DNA from 3 places in the Streptomyces sp. NBC_01013 genome. Region 3 is predicted to be linked to each of the others. Evidence: riboswitches for the same ligand, from Rfam matches in the RefSeq annotation. Region 3 holds a riboswitch; each other region holds the start of a gene.

Region 1 (5,355 bases), 3.1 Mb from region 3:
TTCGCCGAGGAGGGCCCCACGCCCGAGGAAATGGAGCGGGCCCAGGCCCAGTTGGAGCGCGAGTGGCTGGACCGTCTGGGTACCGTCTCGGGCCGCGCCGACGAACTGTGCCGGTTCGCCGTGCTGTTCGGTGACCCGCAGCTCGCCCTGACCGCCGTGCACCGGGTGCTCGACGTGACCGCCGAGGAGGTCAAGGCGGCTGCCAGGGCCCAGTTGCGGCCCGACAACCGGGCGGTGCTGGTCTACGAGCCCCTCGAGCCCGCCGAGTCCGCCGAAGAGGCGGACGAGGCCGCCACCGACACCGACGCGCACGAAGGAGCGGACAAGTGACCGACGCTGCCGCGACTGGAGTTTCGATGGAGTACCACCCGCAGCCCGCCCCCGGTGTGGCCAGGCCCTGGGCCTTTCCCGCACCCGAGCGCGGCTCCCTGCCCAACGGCCTCACGGTGCTGCGCTGCCACCGCCCCGGCCAGCAGGTCGTCGCCGTCGAGATCTTCCTCGACGCACCGCTGGACGCCGAGCCCGAGGGCCTGGACGGAGTCGCCACGATCATGTCGCGCGCCCTGTCCGAGGGCACCGACAAGCGCAGCGCCGAGGAGTTCGCCGCCGAGCTGGAGCGCTGCGGCGCCACTCTGGACGCCCACGCCGACCATCCCGGTGTCCGGGTCTCCCTGGAGGTTCCGGCCTCCCGGCTGGCCAAGGCGCTCGGCCTGGTCGCCGAGGCGCTGCGGGCGCCGGCCTTCGCCGAGAGCGAGATCGAGCGACTGGTGGGCAACCGGCTGGACGAGATCCCGCACGAGCAGGCCAATCCGGCCAGGCGCGCCGCCAAGCAGCTCTCCAAGGAGCTCTTCCCCGCCACGGCCCGTATGTCGCGCCCCCGGCAGGGCACCGAGGAGACCGTGGCCCGGATCGACTCCGCGGCCGTGCGCGCCTTCTACGACGCCCACGTCCGCCCGTCCACCGCGACGGCCGTGGTCGTGGGGGACCTCACGGGCATCGAGCTGGACGCGCTGCTCGCCGACACCGTCGGCGACTGGTCGGGCAACACCGCTGAGCCCCGCCCCGTCCCGCCGATCACCGCCGACGACGCGGGCCGCGTGGTGATCGTCGACCGCCCCGGCGCGGTGCAGACGCAGCTGCTGATCGGCCGGATCGGCGCCGACCGGCACGACAGCGTCTGGCCGGCCCAGGTGCTGGGCACGTACTGCCTGGGCGGCACGCTCACCTCCCGGCTCGACCGGGTGCTGCGCGAGGAGAAGGGCTACACCTACGGTGTGCGGGCCTTCGGTCAGGTGCTGCGCTCCTCCGCCCCGGACTCCGCCTCCGGGGCGACGGGCGCCGCGATGCTCGCCATCAGCGGTTCCGTGGACACGGAGTCCACCGGCCCGGCGCTGGAGGACCTGTGGAAGGTCCTGCGGACCCTGGCGGCCGAAGGGCTGACGGACGCCGAGCGCGAGACGGCCGTGCAGAACCTCGTGGGTGTCGCCCCGCTGAAGTTCGAGACGGCGGCCTCCGTCGCGGGCACCCTCGCCGACCAGGTGGAGCAGCATCTCCCGGACGACTACCAGGCGCAGCTCTACGCGCGCCTCGCCGACACCGGCACGGTGGAAGCGACGGCGGCCGTGGTCAACGCCTTCCCGGAGGACCGTCTGGTGACGGTCCTGGTGGGGGACGCCGCGCAGATCGCCGACCCGGTCCGGGCACTCGGCATCGGTGAGGTGTCGGTCGTCACCGGCTGAGCCGGCAGATATTTCGGCTGGTACCGAGGCAATCGGAAGGCCCTGGCGGAGCAGTCTCCGCCAGGGCCTTCCGCTTTGTCTGCTTTATGGGGGAGGTTGCCTGTCTGCCCTGTGGGATGCGCTACAAAGCGCCCTGTCCGTTTGGTGGGGGGAAGCGCCCCCGTCTAGCGTCGGCTCGGCTGTCCGCCACTCGTATGCCGCATCCGTGACGTACCGGGCAGTCATCGCCGAGTCCCCGTCAGGCGCGAGCCTGGGGAGCCGGGGACCCATGAAGTCCCTGGGGTGAATCGGACGCCCGCGTGCCTCCCACGAGGCCGGGGAATCCGTAGGAGACCTTCCTGCTCCGAACCCGTCAGCTAACCCGGTAGGCGAGAAGGAAGGAAAGGACCAGCCACTTCATGGCGTTCACCCGTGCCACCGGGAAGCACCGTGCCCCGAACCGTCTGACGCGCAGCGGCGCGAAGGCCGTCGGCATCGCGACCCTGGCCACCACCGGTGTCATCGGTGGACTGGCTTCCCCGGCCCTCGCCGCCGAATCCGGCACTCCCGCCGTCAGCGACACCGGCCTCACCCAGGTCATCGCCATCGAGGACACCCTCGCCGACCGGATCGACGCGCAGGCGGACGCACAGCAGCACCAGGCCGACGTCGCCGCGAAGAAGGCCGAGGCCGCGGCCAAGAAGAAGGCCGAGGCGAAGAAGCAGGCGGAGGCCAAGGCTGCCGCGAAGGCGAAGGCCGCCGCCCGCGCCGAGGAGGCCCGCGAGAGCGCCGCCCGCGCCGCCCGCGCCGCCGAGCGCGCCCGGCTCGGCTCCTTCCAGCTCCCCGTCGCCGGTTCGTACGTGAGCACCGGATACAAGTCCAGTGGCTCGCTCTGGTCCTCCGGCAGTCACTCCGGCATCGACTTCCACGCCGCGTCCGGCAGCTCCGTCGTGGCCGTCGGCGCCGGCACGGTCGTCGAGGCCGGCTGGGGCGGGGCGTACGGCAACAACATCGTGCTGCGGATGACGGACGGTACGTACACCCAGTACGGCCACCTCTCCTCGATCGGCGTGTCCGTCGGCCAGACCGTCGCAGCCGGCGGGCAGATCGGCCTCTCCGGCTCCACCGGCAACTCGACCGGCCCGCACCTCCACTTCGAGGCCCGCACCACGCCCTCGTACGGCTCCGACATGGACCCGGTCGCCTACCTGCGCGCGCACGGCCTCTCCGTCTGACCGACCGCAGGACCCCTCGGTGAAGGCCCCGGCGTCACGCCGGGGCCTTCGTCGTGTCCGCGTGCCGCACCGGTCCGCACCGGCCGTGCGGGAACGGCCGGGGACCAAAAGATATTCATGAATTTCCACCCGCCGTCGGAAATGCGACCGCATTGCAATAGAGTCGCAGGACAGGCGTCGATCGGCCGCGTTTCGCGGGGATTAAGGCGGAGGTTCGGACATGCGCATTCCGGCGCATTCGGTATGCACGGCAATCCGTGAAGACATCGTCTCGGGTGTCTTCGAACGCGGCAGCCGACTCACCGAGGAGGTGCTCGCGCGCCGTTACGGGGTCTCCCGCGTCCCGGTGCGGGAAGCGCTGCGCACCCTGGAATCCGAGGGGTTCGTGGTCACCCGCAGGCACGCCGGAGCCTGCGTCGCCGAGCCGACCGAGCAGGAGGCCGCCGACCTCCTGGAGGTCCGGATGCTCCTGGAGCCCCTGGGTGCGGCCCGGGCCGCGCACCGCCGTACGGATGCCCACCTCAAGGTGCTGCGCGGCCTGGTCAGGCTCGGTCAGGAGCGTGCCCGCAGGGGGGAGGGCGACGACCTGCGCTCCCTGGGTGGCTGGTTCCACGAGACGCTCGCGCAGGCCTCCGGCAGTCCCGGCCTGATTGCGATGCTCACCCAGCTCCGGCACAAGACCGCCTGGATGTACGCGGTCGAGCAGCCGGCCCGTCCGGCCGATTCGTGGGCCGAGCACGGAGCGATCGTGGACGCCGTGGCGCGCGGCGACGCGGACCGGGCGAGGGCCCTGACCGCCCAGCACGCCGAGCGGGCCATTGCCGAATACCGGCTGCGCCGCCCCGGCCGTCCGGCGGCCGCGGTCTCCCGCCCCGGGCGGGTGAGGACTTCGCAACATGCCGTAAACACCCCGAGCGGCCGGCATTAACAATTGCGCCGTATACAAAGAACCGGCATTTCGGAGGGCCTTCTTTCCGCTGCCCTAATTCGCCGCTGTGGATTGATTTACGCGGCCCGTGCTTCTGCCTGAACAAAAAGAGCCGCGGCCCCCGTCAAGGGTGCCGCGGCTCTTTCGCGGGAAATGCGCAGCCGTGATCCGGCGGGATCAGACGGTCTCCGGGAGCTCGTCGAGCCCCTCGGCGACCAGCTTGGACAGGCGGTCCAGGGCGGCCTCGGCGTTGTCGGCGTCCGAGGCGAGGATGATCTCCTCGCCACCCTCCGCGCCGAGCCCGAGCACCGCGAGCATGGAGGCCGCGTTCACCGGGTTGCCGTCGGCCTTGGCGATGGTCACGGGCACGCCGGAGGCCATGGCGGCACGGACGAAGATGGAAGCGGGGCGGGCGTGCAGGCCCTCGGCCCAACCGACGTTGACGCGGCGCTCAGCCATGGTTCTGCCCTTCACGAATCAATGGTTGTCTAGACCAGTCTCTCATGCAGTGCGCGATGCTCCGGGCCGACCCGCAGGCCCTTCTCCGCCCGCGTCCCACCGTCTCCCGGCCACCCTCAGACTGCCCCGGACCCAGTCCCCACGCGACCGCTGACGGAGCCGTAGGCTTTGCCCATGCAGCCCTCTCCGGAGCAGAGTCCGCATCACGCCTACCCCGATCACTGGGAGGCGGACGTGGTGCTCCGCGACGGCGGCACGGCGCGCATCAGGCCCATCACCACGGACGACGCCGACCGGCTGGTCAGCTTCTACGAGCAGGTCTCCGACGAGTCGAAGTACTACCGCTTCTTCGCCCCCTACCCCCGGCTCTCCGCCAAGGACGTCCGCCGCTTCACCCATCACGACTACGTCGACCGGGTGGGTCTGGCGGTCACTGTGGGCGGTGAATTCATCGCCACCGTCCGCTACGACCGGATCAACGCCCAGGGCCGGCCCGCCTCGGCCCCGGCCGACGAGGCCGAGGTCGCCTTCCTCGTCCAGGACGCGCATCAGGGGCGCGGAGTCGCCTCGGCCCTGCTCGAACACATCGCGGCCGTCGCCCGTGAACGCGGCATCCGGCGCTTCGCCGCCGAGGTGCTGCCCGCCAACAACAAGATGATCAAGGTGTTCCGGGACGCCGGGTACACCCAGCAACGCAGCTTCGAGGACGGCTCCGTTCATCTGACCCTGGACCTCGAACCGACCGCCGAATCCCTGGCCGTCCAGCGCGCCCGGGAACACCGGGCGGAGGCCCGCTCCGTGCAGCGGCTGCTCGCCCCGGGCTCCGTCGCCGTCATCGGCGCGGGCCGAACCCCCGGCGGCGTGGGCCGCACGGTCCTGCGCAACCTGCTGGGCGCCGGCTTCACGGGCCGCACCTACGCCGTGAACAGCGCTTTCGCCGCCGATCAGGCCACGATCGACGGCGTGCCCGCCCACCGCTCCCTCGGCGAGATCGGCGAACCCGTCGATCTCGCAG
Region 2 (5,355 bases), 4.4 Mb from region 3:
ACCGCGACGGCGCCGAGCTGCTCTTCGTCCACACCCTGCTGCAGAGCCCCGCCGCCGAGCTGTGTCTCGGCAGCGGGATCCACCGTCGCTGATTCGCCGTCCCCGCCGCCGGCCCGCCGGTGGCCAGAGAGGACCTGCCATGTCCGATTCCGAGAACTACGACCCGCTCAGCCCGGCCCGGCCCAAGAAGTACGACCCGCAGGAGAAGAAGATGCCTCGGGGGCTCGTCATCAGGCTCTTCGCCTACCTGGTGGCCGGGCATGTCATCGCGGGCTTCCTCTATCTGCTGTTCGCGGTGGGGATGCACAACCAGTAGCGGCGGTCTCCGCCCGGACGGCCGGACCCGAACCTCTCGTCCGGATCGGGCCGGGCTCGGGCGGTCCGAAGGCCTTGGGCCGATCCGGCGGATCCGGGTTGTACGGCCCTCAGTCGAGCAGTCGCTCGCGCAGTCGCTCGCGGGTCTCCGGGGTGATCTTGAGGCCGTCGGCGAGGTAGCGGTCGGTGCTGCCCCAGGTCTCGTCGATCGTGGTGAAGGCGGCGGCGAGGTAGTCGGCGTGGGCGCCGAAGAGCGGATTGAGCAGCTCCATCACCTCGGGGGACATTCCGGCGGGGGAGGTGTCGCTGCGGCGGACCTTGTAGCGGCGGTGCGCGTCGTTGGACTTGAGGTAGTCGGCCTCGATGGCCTCGCGCTCGACACCGACGGCGAGGAGGGACACCGCGATCGAGAGCCCCGCACGGTCCTTGCCGGCGGCGCAGTGCATCAGGGCGGGCACGCTGTCCTCGGCCAGCGCATGCAGCACCCGGCTGTGTTCGGCCGTGCGGTCCAGGATGATCCGGCGGTAGGAAGCGATCATGCGGTGCATCCCCTTGCCGTCGGCCAGGATCGACCGCAGCTCTTCCATGTTGCCGTCGCGCACCATCCGCCAGAACTCCGCGCCGTCCGCCGGGTCGCTCAGCGGGATGCTCACATTGCGCACTCCCGGAAGTTCGACGTCCAGACCGTCCAGTTTGTGGTCGGCCATGTTGCGGAAGTCGAAGACGGTGTGCAGGCCCAGACCGGCGAGGAACGCGGCGTCCTCGGCCGTGGCGTGTGCCAGGTGACCGCTGCGGTAGAGCCGCCCGTACCGCACCCGGCGGCCGTCCGAGGTGGGCAGGCCGCCGACGTCACGGAAATTGCGGACACCTGCCAGCTCGGGCTCCGTCGACGGGGTCTGCGGCAGCTGCTGCGTCACGGTCACTCCTGGGGGCTCTGTCGCCGGCGCGTGTCGCCCGCGGGTCCACTCTCGTGACGATACGACATTGATTCGTCTGGCAATCATCCTGGCCGCGCCCGCACTTCGTGCCTGGATGAGGCGTCTGGGGGGCTCGCTGGGAGGGGGTGCATCCACGCTGACGTCCCGATGAGGAGGAGGCGATGGGCATGACATGTCCGTATTGGGATATTTAGCCGAACATGCCCTACTTATGCGGGAGATGGTCACCCTCTCGTGAGCGGGATCATATCCGTGACGGTGTGTGGCGGTGGGGCTGCCGGGCATTCCTTGCACGGTGCGGAAAGCCAAGATCCGTAATCCACGGAGTGTGACCGGAATTCCTCGCCGATTTCTCCGCGCGGAATCCCCCGTGGAACCCGTGGCTTGTTTCCGCCGTCCCGGCTCGTTTACGTTCTCTGCAATCCGGACGGACCGCCTAATCCTGCCGCCGCCCGGAATTCGCACCCACTCACCGCGTGGCAGGAGCGGGGGAACCAGGTAAGCCGCCGACCGGGAATCCGGTCGGCTCGGGGTGAAGTCGCGCCAGTCGCGACCGGACATCTCCAGTCCGAACCCGACAGCTCACCTCGTAGGCGCCGGAGAGGAAAACCTTCATGCCCATATCGGGTAAGCACCGCCGTCCCAAGTCCAGCACGATCGCCCGTGGCGTCGTCGTCGCGAGTGCCGGCGGGGCCGTCATCGCGCTTCCGCTGCTCGGCGCCACCGGTGCCAACGCCGCGGAGCAGTCCGCTCCCGCCGCCTCGAGCTCGGCCGCTGCCGCGCACGCCACTCCGGCCAAGCCGGTGGCACAGAAGCAGGCCGGCTCCACGACGTACACCGTGGTCTCCGGTGACTACCTGTCGAAGATCGCTGTCCAGCACAAGCTCAAGGGTGGCTGGGAGAAGCTGTACCAGGACAACCGCAAGGTCGTCGGCGACGACCCGAGCCTGATCTTCCCGGGCATGAAGCTGACCCTCGGCGGCAAGGCCTGGGGTCACGCCTCGACCACCTCCACGGGCTCCACCACTCCGTCGAAGGCTCCGGTCAAGGCTGAGACCAAGGCCGCCCCGGTCTCCGACTCGTCCTCCTCCGACGCCCCGTCGTCCGAGGAGACCTCGGCCCCGGCCACCCAGAGCAACGACTCCGGTTACGTCCACCCGGTCCCGGGCAACCACACCACCGCCTACCGCGCCTCCGGTGCCAACTGGTCCAGCGGCAGCCACACCGGCATCGACTTCCCCGTGTCCACCGGCACGAGCGTGAAGGCGATCACCTCCGGCACCGTCGTCACCGCCGGCTGGGGCGGCGCGTACGGCAACGAGGTCGTCATCAAGCACGCCGACGGCCACTACTCGCAGTACGGCCACATGTCCTCGCTGTCGGTCTCGGCCGGCCAGACCGTGACCGCGGGCCAGCAGGTCGGCCTCTCCGGCGCCACCGGCAACGCCACCGGCCCGCACCTCCACTTCGAGGTCCGCACGGGTCCGGCCTACGGCTCGGACATCGACCCGATCGCCTACCTGGCGTCGCACGGGATCAACGTCTGATCCAGGCAACAGCGGTCCGGTGACCCGGGTCTGAGCAATGCATAGAGGGACGGTGCGCGGCGGCGCACCGTCCCTCTGCTCATGGCCCGTGTGCCGGGGGGTCCGTGCTGAGGAAGCACTCGCACTTATTCCCCCTTTACCAAAAACTGACTGGGTGGTCTATCTCACCACCCGTCAACCCCATAATACGGTCGCGTAGGTCACATTCGGCGGTGCAGGATATGCCCTTGTGGCAGACGATTCGAACAACATCCAGCAGGGCGTCATCAACCAAAAGGGCGCCATCGGGTCGTACGCGGCGATTGGCGACAGCTTCACCGAGGGAGTCGGTGACCCCGGCCCGGGCGGAACCCTCGTCGGCTGGGCGGACCGGTTCGCGGTACTCCTCGCGGACCAGCTCCCGGACCTCGGTGCGGCGACAGGCACCACGCACGGAAACTTCAGGTACGCCAATCTCGCCGTACGAGGACGCCTCCTCGACCAGATCGTCGAGGAGCAGGTGCCGCGCGCCAAGGAACTCGCCCCAGATCTGGTGAGCTTTTGCGCGGGCGGCAACGACATCATCCGGCCGGGCACCGACCCCGACGACGTGGCCGAGCGCTTCGAGCGCGCGGTGGCCGACCTGACCCGGTCGGTGGGCACGGTCATGGTCACCACCGGCTTCGACACCCGCAACGTTCCCGTGCTGCGCCATCTGCGCGGCAAGATCGCCACGTACACCGCCCATGTGCGGTCCATCGCCGACCGCTACGACTGCCCGGTCCTCGACCTGTGGTCCCTGCGCTCGGTCCAGGACCGGCGGGCCTGGGACAACGACCGGCTGCACCTGTCGCCCGAGGGGCACACCCGGGTCGCGCTCCGCGCCGCCCAGGTCCTCGGCCTCCACGTGCCCGCGGACCCGGACCAGGAGTGGCCGCCCCAGGCACAGCGCGGAACGCTCGAAGTACGGCGCGACGACATTCACTGGGCACGCGAGTACCTGGTGCCTTGGATCGGCCGGCGGCTGCGCGGCGAGTCCTCCGGCGACCACGTGGAGGCCAAGCGCCCCGACCTGCTGCCGCTCTGAGCCCCGCGGTCCTCAGTCGCCCCGGACACCCGGAACACCGGCCGGGGTGGCCGAGGACAGCGGCGGCGCCGGTATGCGCTCCAGCACCCCGCCCGCGAAGACGTCGTACAGCGGCAGTGTCTCCAGGTGCACATAGCCGATGTGACAGTCGCAGACGGCGAGCGGACAGGCCCGGGGCCCCAGCGCCGCGCGGTAGCTGCCGTCGTAGAGGTTGCCGAGTTCCGCGCGCACGAAGTGGCAGCGACGCACCGTGCCTTCGCCGTCCACCGAGATCACCGACTCACCGGTCCGGCAGGGCAGTCCGGCCGAGCGGTGCGGATGGCGGCTGTACGGGAAAAGCGGGTCGATCGCCGTCCACCTGTCCGCCTCCTCGTCCGTATAGGTGTGCCCCTCGGCGGCGTTGACCCAGAGGTACACCTCGTCGGGAAGGGCCGCCCGCAGCCGCCGCGCCTCGTCGAGATGACCCTCCAGCCCGACCACCCCCACGCTGTGGCGTATCCCGAGGGACGCCAGTTCTCCGCAGCGCCCGAGGAACCGCTCGTACGGTGTCTGGCCCGGGTGGTACGTGCACCAGAGCGCGATCTTGTCGCGCCCCGCGGCCCCCGCCGCGGCCAGCCACTGCGTACGGCCGCCGAGGTTCGTCTGGATCGCCACCCGGCGGACATGCGGCAGCCGGGCCAGCTCGACCACGGCCCGGCGGTACCAGGAGCGCACCAGCCCCTCGCCCCACGGAGTGAACAGCACCGAGATCCGGTCACCGCTCTGGGCCGCCGCCCAGGCCGTGAAGCGCTCCAGCGCGGCCCGGTCGATCCGCAACTGCTCCCGGCTGTCGCGCCGCTTGGCGAACGGGCAGTACGGGCAGTCGTAATCGCACGAGGCGAGCGGACCGCGGTAGAGGATCGTCAGGTCCATGTGGGGCTCACTTCAGCTCGTACGCGGCCATCGCGGCCCGTACGGCAGGAGAGAAGAGGTCGGGTCCCACGGCGTCCGAGTGGGCGAGCCCCTCGGGCGACAGGCGCAGCCGGCCGTCGGCCGCCGCGTCCGGGTCGAGCCAACCCCGGGTGTCGAACCGGGCGAGTTCCGCGGGGAAGTCCTCCCACGGGTCCGTGCCGAAGCGTTCGCGGTATTCGGACACACGCAGCCCCTCGGCCTGCAGGACGGACTGCAGGAGATGGCGGCGGCGCGCCTCGTCACCGTCGGTGAACCGGCCCACCTCGGCGTGCGAGAAGTCCTCGGTGGCCGTGTAACCGTCGATGATCGCCCGCACCTCACGCATCTCCACCGCGTAGTCGAAGGAGTAGTGCAGCCGGGAGGTGTACGAACGGGCCCCGCAGCCCAGACCGATCATGCCGTCGGTCTGACAGGCGTAGTCGTCGGGACCCTCGGCCCGGGGCGCGTCGGAACGGCGGAACATCCGCATCGACACCTGCTCGTAGCCGTGGGCGAGGAGATGATCGCGACCGGCCCGGTACAGCCGCAGCCGCTGTTC
Region 3 (5,355 bases):
CTGCCGATTTGCGATGGCGTGGCGGGCTCATCATGCGCGGACTGCGCACGCTTCCGGTGGAGTTCACGCCGGGTCCGGTGATCGGTGAAGGTGACACTCTGTCAACTCTGTGACTTTCACGTGATCTCTGCTGCATCGACTTGTGACACACGTTCGAGTCCCGCTAGGTTCACCGTTCGACTCACCAGTCACTCGTCAGTCACACGGAAGGCATTCCCATGGGCTCCGCGAACGGCAGACACCGTCGCCCTCGGCAGGCACCCGCGATCGTCGTCGCCGCAGGCGTGACCGGCTCGGCCATCGCCATCCCGCTGCTCGGTGCGGCAGGTGCGCACGCCGCCGACGCCTCGACCTGGGACCGGGTGGCCGAGTGCGAGAGCGGCGGCATGTGGAGCGCCGACCTCGGCAACGGCTACTACGGCGGGCTCCAGTTCTCCCAGGAGGTCTGGAAGTCGTACGGCGGCGAGTCCTACGCCGAGCGTGCCGACCTCGCCAGCCGCTCGCAGCAGATCGCCGTGGCGGAGAAGCTCCTGGAGGACCAGGGGCCGAAGGCGTGGCCCAGCTGCGCGGTCATCTCGGGCCTCGTCGCGGACACCGGTCTGCCGGGCGTGGACCCGGGCAGCACCCCGTCCGTCGACCCCGCCGCAAGCGCGGACCCGTCCGCGAGCGCCGACCCCTCCGGGGACGCCGGTGCGTCGGACGACGCGTCAGAGGAGGGGGCGTCGAAGTCCGCAGACGGCGCCAAGGGCGGGACCGGGAAGCCGGATGCGTCCGCATCCTCGTCGGCCACGCCCTCCGCCACGCCCCCGGGCGACTCCTCCTCTGCCACGAAGGCCCCCTCGGAGGGCCAGGAGAAGGCCGGCAAGCACCGCGGCACGCCCGCCCCCGAGGGGACCCGGGAGAGCGGCCGCGGCAGTGACCGGGACGCGGGGCGGCACGCCTCGCGCGGTGACGGTGACGCACGCGACACCGGGATTCCGGCTGCTGACGGTACGTACACCGTCCGCGCGGGCGACAACCTGTGGGCGATTGCTGATGCACAGGAGCTGCCTGGTGGGTGGACACAGCTGTACGAGACCAACAAGGCGGAAGTGGGGTCCGACCCGGACCTCATCCTGCCTGGCCAGAGCCTCGAACTCGGCGTGAAGGCCGAATGAGCGCAGTCTGATGATCAGCTGAAAACACCCCTGAAGTTGGGGTAGTTAAGAGGCCTATGTCCCACTTTTGACTAAGTGAGACATGGGTCTCTTTGCGTGAACTGGCGCATCTTGTCCGGGAGGTCCCGCCGCATCCCTCCTCACCTGCACAAACAGTGCTTCTTCGGGTGCCCGGAAGGGCTGTTCATCCGGTATGTCCATCTTTGGATATGAGGGTTGGGTGTGTTTACGGTCGGAACCGCTCGCACCGCGGGCCCCGTCGACCGTCACGCCGAATCCTGCCGTCGGTCGAAGGGAACAGACGCGTAAAGCGCCGTAGGCAGGAGCGGGGGACCCAGGTAGGCGCCGGGCCCGATCGTCGCAGGACGCATCAGGACCGGCTTGGGGTGAAGTCGTGCGCTAGGACGTGCGACCGGGCAACTCACTTGGCCCGAACCCGACAGCTCACCTCGCAGGCGTCGGTGAGGAGAAGTCTCGATGCTGCTCAACAGCAAGGGCAACAAGCACCGTCGCCCGTCCAAGGCCGTCCGTATCGCCACGCTCGCCGGTGTCGCCGGTGCCGCCATCGCCGTGCCCCTGATGGGTGCGACCGGCGCCTCCGCCGCCTCCGTGTCCACGTGGGACGCCGTCGCCCAGTGCGAGTCCGGTGGCAACTGGTCCATCAACACCGGCAACGGCTACTACGGCGGTCTGCAGTTCTCGCAGTCCAGCTGGGCGGCCGCCGGCGGTACGCAGTACGCGGCACGCGCCGACCTGGCCACCAAGTCCCAGCAGATCGCCGTCGCCGAGAAGCTCCTCGACATGCAGGGTCCGGGCGCCTGGTCCTGTGCCGGTGCCGGCAACCTGAGCAACGACGGTGTCGACCCGGGTGTCGACACCGGCTCCTCCGCCAAGACCGAGGCCGCCCCCAAGCAGGAGGCGCCGGTCCAGAAGGCCGAGCCGAAGAAGGCCGAGCGCACCGAGGCCCCCGCCACCAACCGCTCGGACCGTTCGACCGCCCCCAAGGCCGAGTCGAAGACCGTCACCACCCCGACCGGCAAGAAGGTCGAGAAGGGTGACGGCGAGTACAAGGTCGTGACCGGTGACTCCCTGAGCAAGATCGCCGCCGACCACAAGGTCGAGGGCGGCTGGGAGCAGCTGTTCAAGCTGAACAAGGACATCGTCACGGACGCGGACCTGATCTACCCGGGTCAGCAGCTCCACCTGACGAAGTAGTGGCGATCTCTCCTCGCTGATCACTCCGGCCGCCCCGGCCCGGTGCGCACCTTCCCCCTGCGCACCGGGTCGGGGTCGGCCGGTTTCGGCGGACGCGTTCAACTGTTGTAGTTACTGGCCAGTAAAATTCTGGCCTTTTGCCCCGCTGTGCCCGCCCTTGAGTCCTTTTTCGTCCCAGGGGACGGGCGGTCGGCCGGTTGGGGCGGCCCGGCCGGTTAGGCTCTTGTCGCAAGGCCAAAGCGACCCTGCACCACCAGCGTCATATCCCAGAAGGAGATGCCTCGTGCCGTCCATCGACGTCGTCGTAGCCAGGGAAATCCTCGACTCCCGCGGAAACCCCACGGTCGAGGTCGAGGTCGGCCTCGACGACGGCAGCACGGGCCGTGCTGCCGTGCCGTCCGGCGCCTCCACCGGCGCGTTCGAGGCCATTGAGCTTCGCGACGGAGACCCCAACCGCTACCACGGCAAGGGCGTCGAGAAGGCCGTCCTCGCCGTGATCGAGCAGATCGGCCCGGAGCTCGTCGGCTACGACGCGACCGAGCAGCGGCTGATCGACCAGGCGATGTTCGACCTGGACGCCACGGAGAACAAGGGCTCGCTCGGCGCCAACGCCATCCTCGGCGTCTCGCTCGCCGTGGCCCACGCCGCCTCCGAGGCCTCGGACCTGCCGCTGTTCCGCTACCTCGGTGGCCCGAACGCGCACCTGCTGCCCGTCCCGATGATGAACATCCTCAACGGTGGGTCGCACGCCGACTCCAACGTGGACATCCAGGAGTTCATGATCGCCCCGATCGGCGCGGAGTCCTTCTCGGAGGCCCTGCGTTGGGGCGCCGAGGTCTACCACACGCTGAAGAAGGTCCTGAAGACCAAGGGCCTGTCCACCGGCCTCGGTGACGAGGGCGGCTTCGCGCCGAACCTGGAGTCCAACCGCGCCGCCCTCGACCTCATCGTCGAGGCCATCAAGGAAGCCGGCTACGCCCCGGGCAAGGACATCGCGCTCGCGCTCGACGTCGCCGCCTCGGAGTTCTACAAGGACGGCAAGTACGAGTTCGAGGGCAAGTCCCGCTCGGCCGCCGAGATGACCGAGTACTACGAGGAGCTCGTCTCCGCGTACCCGCTGGTCTCCATCGAGGACCCGCTGTACGAGGACGACTGGGCCGGCTGGAAGGTCATCACCGACAAGATCGGCGCCAAGGTGCAGATCGTCGGAGACGACCTCTTCGTCACCAACCCGGAGCGTCTGGCCCGCGGCATCGAGGAGGGCTCCGCCAACGCCCTGCTCGTCAAGGTCAACCAGATCGGTTCGCTGACCGAGACCCTGGACGCCGTCGAGCTGGCCCAGCGCAACGGCTTCAAGTGCATGATGTCGCACCGTTCCGGCGAGACCGAGGACGTCACCATCGCCGACCTCGCGGTCGCCGTGAACTGCGGCCAGATCAAGACCGGCGCCCCGGCCCGCTCGGACCGTGTCGCCAAGTACAACCAGCTGCTGCGCATCGAGGAGATCCTCGACGACGCCGCGGTGTACGCGGGCCGCTCGGCGTTCCCGCGTTTCAAGGGCTGACACACAGGCCCGGCAAAGCCCGGCGGGGTCGAGCGCCCCGGCCTCCGTCCGTCCCCGCACTCGGTCCCGTACCGTGTGCGGGGACGGACGTGCGTAATGGGGAGGCGGAGACATGGCCGCGAAGGACCGGGACCGGTTCTCCACCGCGACCCGGCTGCGGTTGCTCGGCGAGCAGACCGCGGCCCGCGTCTACCGGTCCCAGAACCGCCGTCAGGCCCGCCGCTCCCGGCTCACCGGCCGGGCCGCCTTCCTGGCTCTGATCGTCTGCTCACTGATCGTCGCCCTCGCGTACCCGATGCGGCAGTACGTGTCGCAGCGTGACGAGATCGCCGACCAGGAGCGGCTCGCGCAGGAGGCCGAGGCCCGTACCGAGGAACTGCGCGACGAGAAGGCGCGGCTCCAGGACGACGCGTACGTCAAGCGGCTGGCCCGTGAGCACCTGCACTACCTTCTTCCCGGGGAGACCGGCTACACCGTGGTCGACCCCGACGCGGTCAAGGAGCGCGACGGTAGGCCGGAGGAGACCGACCGGCCCTGGCACTCCAACCTGTGGGACGGCGTCGACAGCGCCGACCGCGGCTGACCCGTATGTCCCCCAACTCTGCAGAACCGCAGTTCGAGCAGTCCGATCAGAACCCTAGGCAGGCATGGAAACGCCCCCTCCCCAGACCGAGTCCACCGCGCCCACCGACGCGGACATCGCCGCGTTCCAGCAGCAGCTGGGGCGCCCGCCGCGCGGGCTGCGCGCGATCGCCCACCGCTGCCCGTGCGGCAACCCGGACGTGGTCGAGACGCAGCCCCGGCTGGACGACGGTACGCCGTTCCCGACGACGTTCTACCTGACGTGCCCGCGTGCGGCGTCCGCGATCGGCACGCTGGAGGCGAACGGGGTCATGAAGGAGATGACCGAGCGCCTCGCTGCGGACCCCGAGCTGGCCGCGGCCTACCGGGCCGCGCACGAGGACTACATCGCGCGGCGTGACGCCATCGAGGTGCTGGAGGGCTTCCCGAGCGCGGGCGGCATGCCGGACCGGGTGAAGTGCCTGCATGTGCTCGTCGGGCACTCGCTGGCCGCGGGGCCGGGCGTGAACCCGCTCGGGGACGAGGCGATTGCGATGCTGCCGGAATGGTGGCGCAAGGGGCCGTGCGTCTCGCCGTGCGGCGCGCCGGACGAGGGCTGACCGTCCGTACCCGGGGGCGGTGCCCCCGGACCCCCGCTCCTGGATCGCCGGAGAGGCTTGGACGGGGGCTCCGCCCCGGACCCCGCTTGATTTGGGAGTAACTCATGACGCGTGTGGCCGCCATTGACTGCGGTACCAACTCGATCCGTCTGCTCGTCGCGGATGCCGACCCCGTCACGGGTGAGCTCGTCGAGCTCGACCGGCGGATGGAGATCGTCCGGCTGGGGCAGGGCGTCGA

What was found. A riboswitch is a leader RNA that binds a small molecule or an ion and turns the genes downstream of it on or off. The one in region 3 is predicted to bind cyclic di-AMP.
Region 1: another riboswitch for cyclic di-AMP. It lies ahead of OG538_RS08500 (M23 family metallopeptidase); the one in region 3 lies ahead of OG538_RS22230 (transglycosylase family protein).
Region 2: another riboswitch for cyclic di-AMP. It lies ahead of OG538_RS03110 (peptidoglycan DD-metalloendopeptidase family protein); the one in region 3 lies ahead of OG538_RS22230 (transglycosylase family protein).

The regions. Positions count from the first base shown of each region.
Region 1 is NZ_CP108687.1:1,987,729-1,993,083, reverse strand. It holds gene OG538_RS08510 (M16 family metallopeptidase) at 1-330, shown strand, start outside; gene OG538_RS08505 (M16 family metallopeptidase) at 357-1,739, shown strand; cyclic di-AMP (ydaO/yuaA leader) riboswitch at 1,955-2,125, shown strand; gene OG538_RS08500 (M23 family metallopeptidase) at 2,138-2,953, shown strand; gene OG538_RS08495 (GntR family transcriptional regulator) at 3,174-3,881, shown strand; gene OG538_RS08490 (HPr family phosphocarrier protein) at 4,059-4,340, opposite strand; gene OG538_RS08485 (GNAT family N-acetyltransferase) at 4,515-5,355, shown strand, end outside.
Region 2 is NZ_CP108687.1:718,276-723,630, reverse strand. It holds gene OG538_RS03125 (XRE family transcriptional regulator) at 1-92, shown strand, start outside; gene OG538_RS03120 (DUF6126 family protein) at 140-316, shown strand; gene OG538_RS03115 (tyrosine-protein phosphatase) at 426-1,232, opposite strand; cyclic di-AMP (ydaO/yuaA leader) riboswitch at 1,706-1,862, shown strand; gene OG538_RS03110 (peptidoglycan DD-metalloendopeptidase family protein) at 1,868-2,800, shown strand; gene OG538_RS03105 (SGNH/GDSL hydrolase family protein) at 3,030-3,866, shown strand; gene OG538_RS03100 (STM4011 family radical SAM protein) at 3,879-4,778, opposite strand; gene OG538_RS03095 (STM4012 family radical SAM protein) at 4,786-5,355, opposite strand, start outside.
Region 3 is NZ_CP108687.1:5,099,680-5,105,034, forward strand. It holds gene OG538_RS22220 (cytochrome P450) at 1-113, shown strand, start outside; gene OG538_RS22225 (transglycosylase family protein) at 219-1,157, shown strand; cyclic di-AMP (ydaO/yuaA leader) riboswitch at 1,459-1,630, shown strand; gene OG538_RS22230 (transglycosylase family protein) at 1,635-2,372, shown strand; gene eno (phosphopyruvate hydratase) at 2,656-3,936, shown strand; gene OG538_RS22240 (septum formation initiator family protein) at 4,049-4,519, shown strand; gene OG538_RS22245 (DUF501 domain-containing protein) at 4,584-5,117, shown strand; gene OG538_RS22250 (exopolyphosphatase) at 5,222-5,355, shown strand, end outside.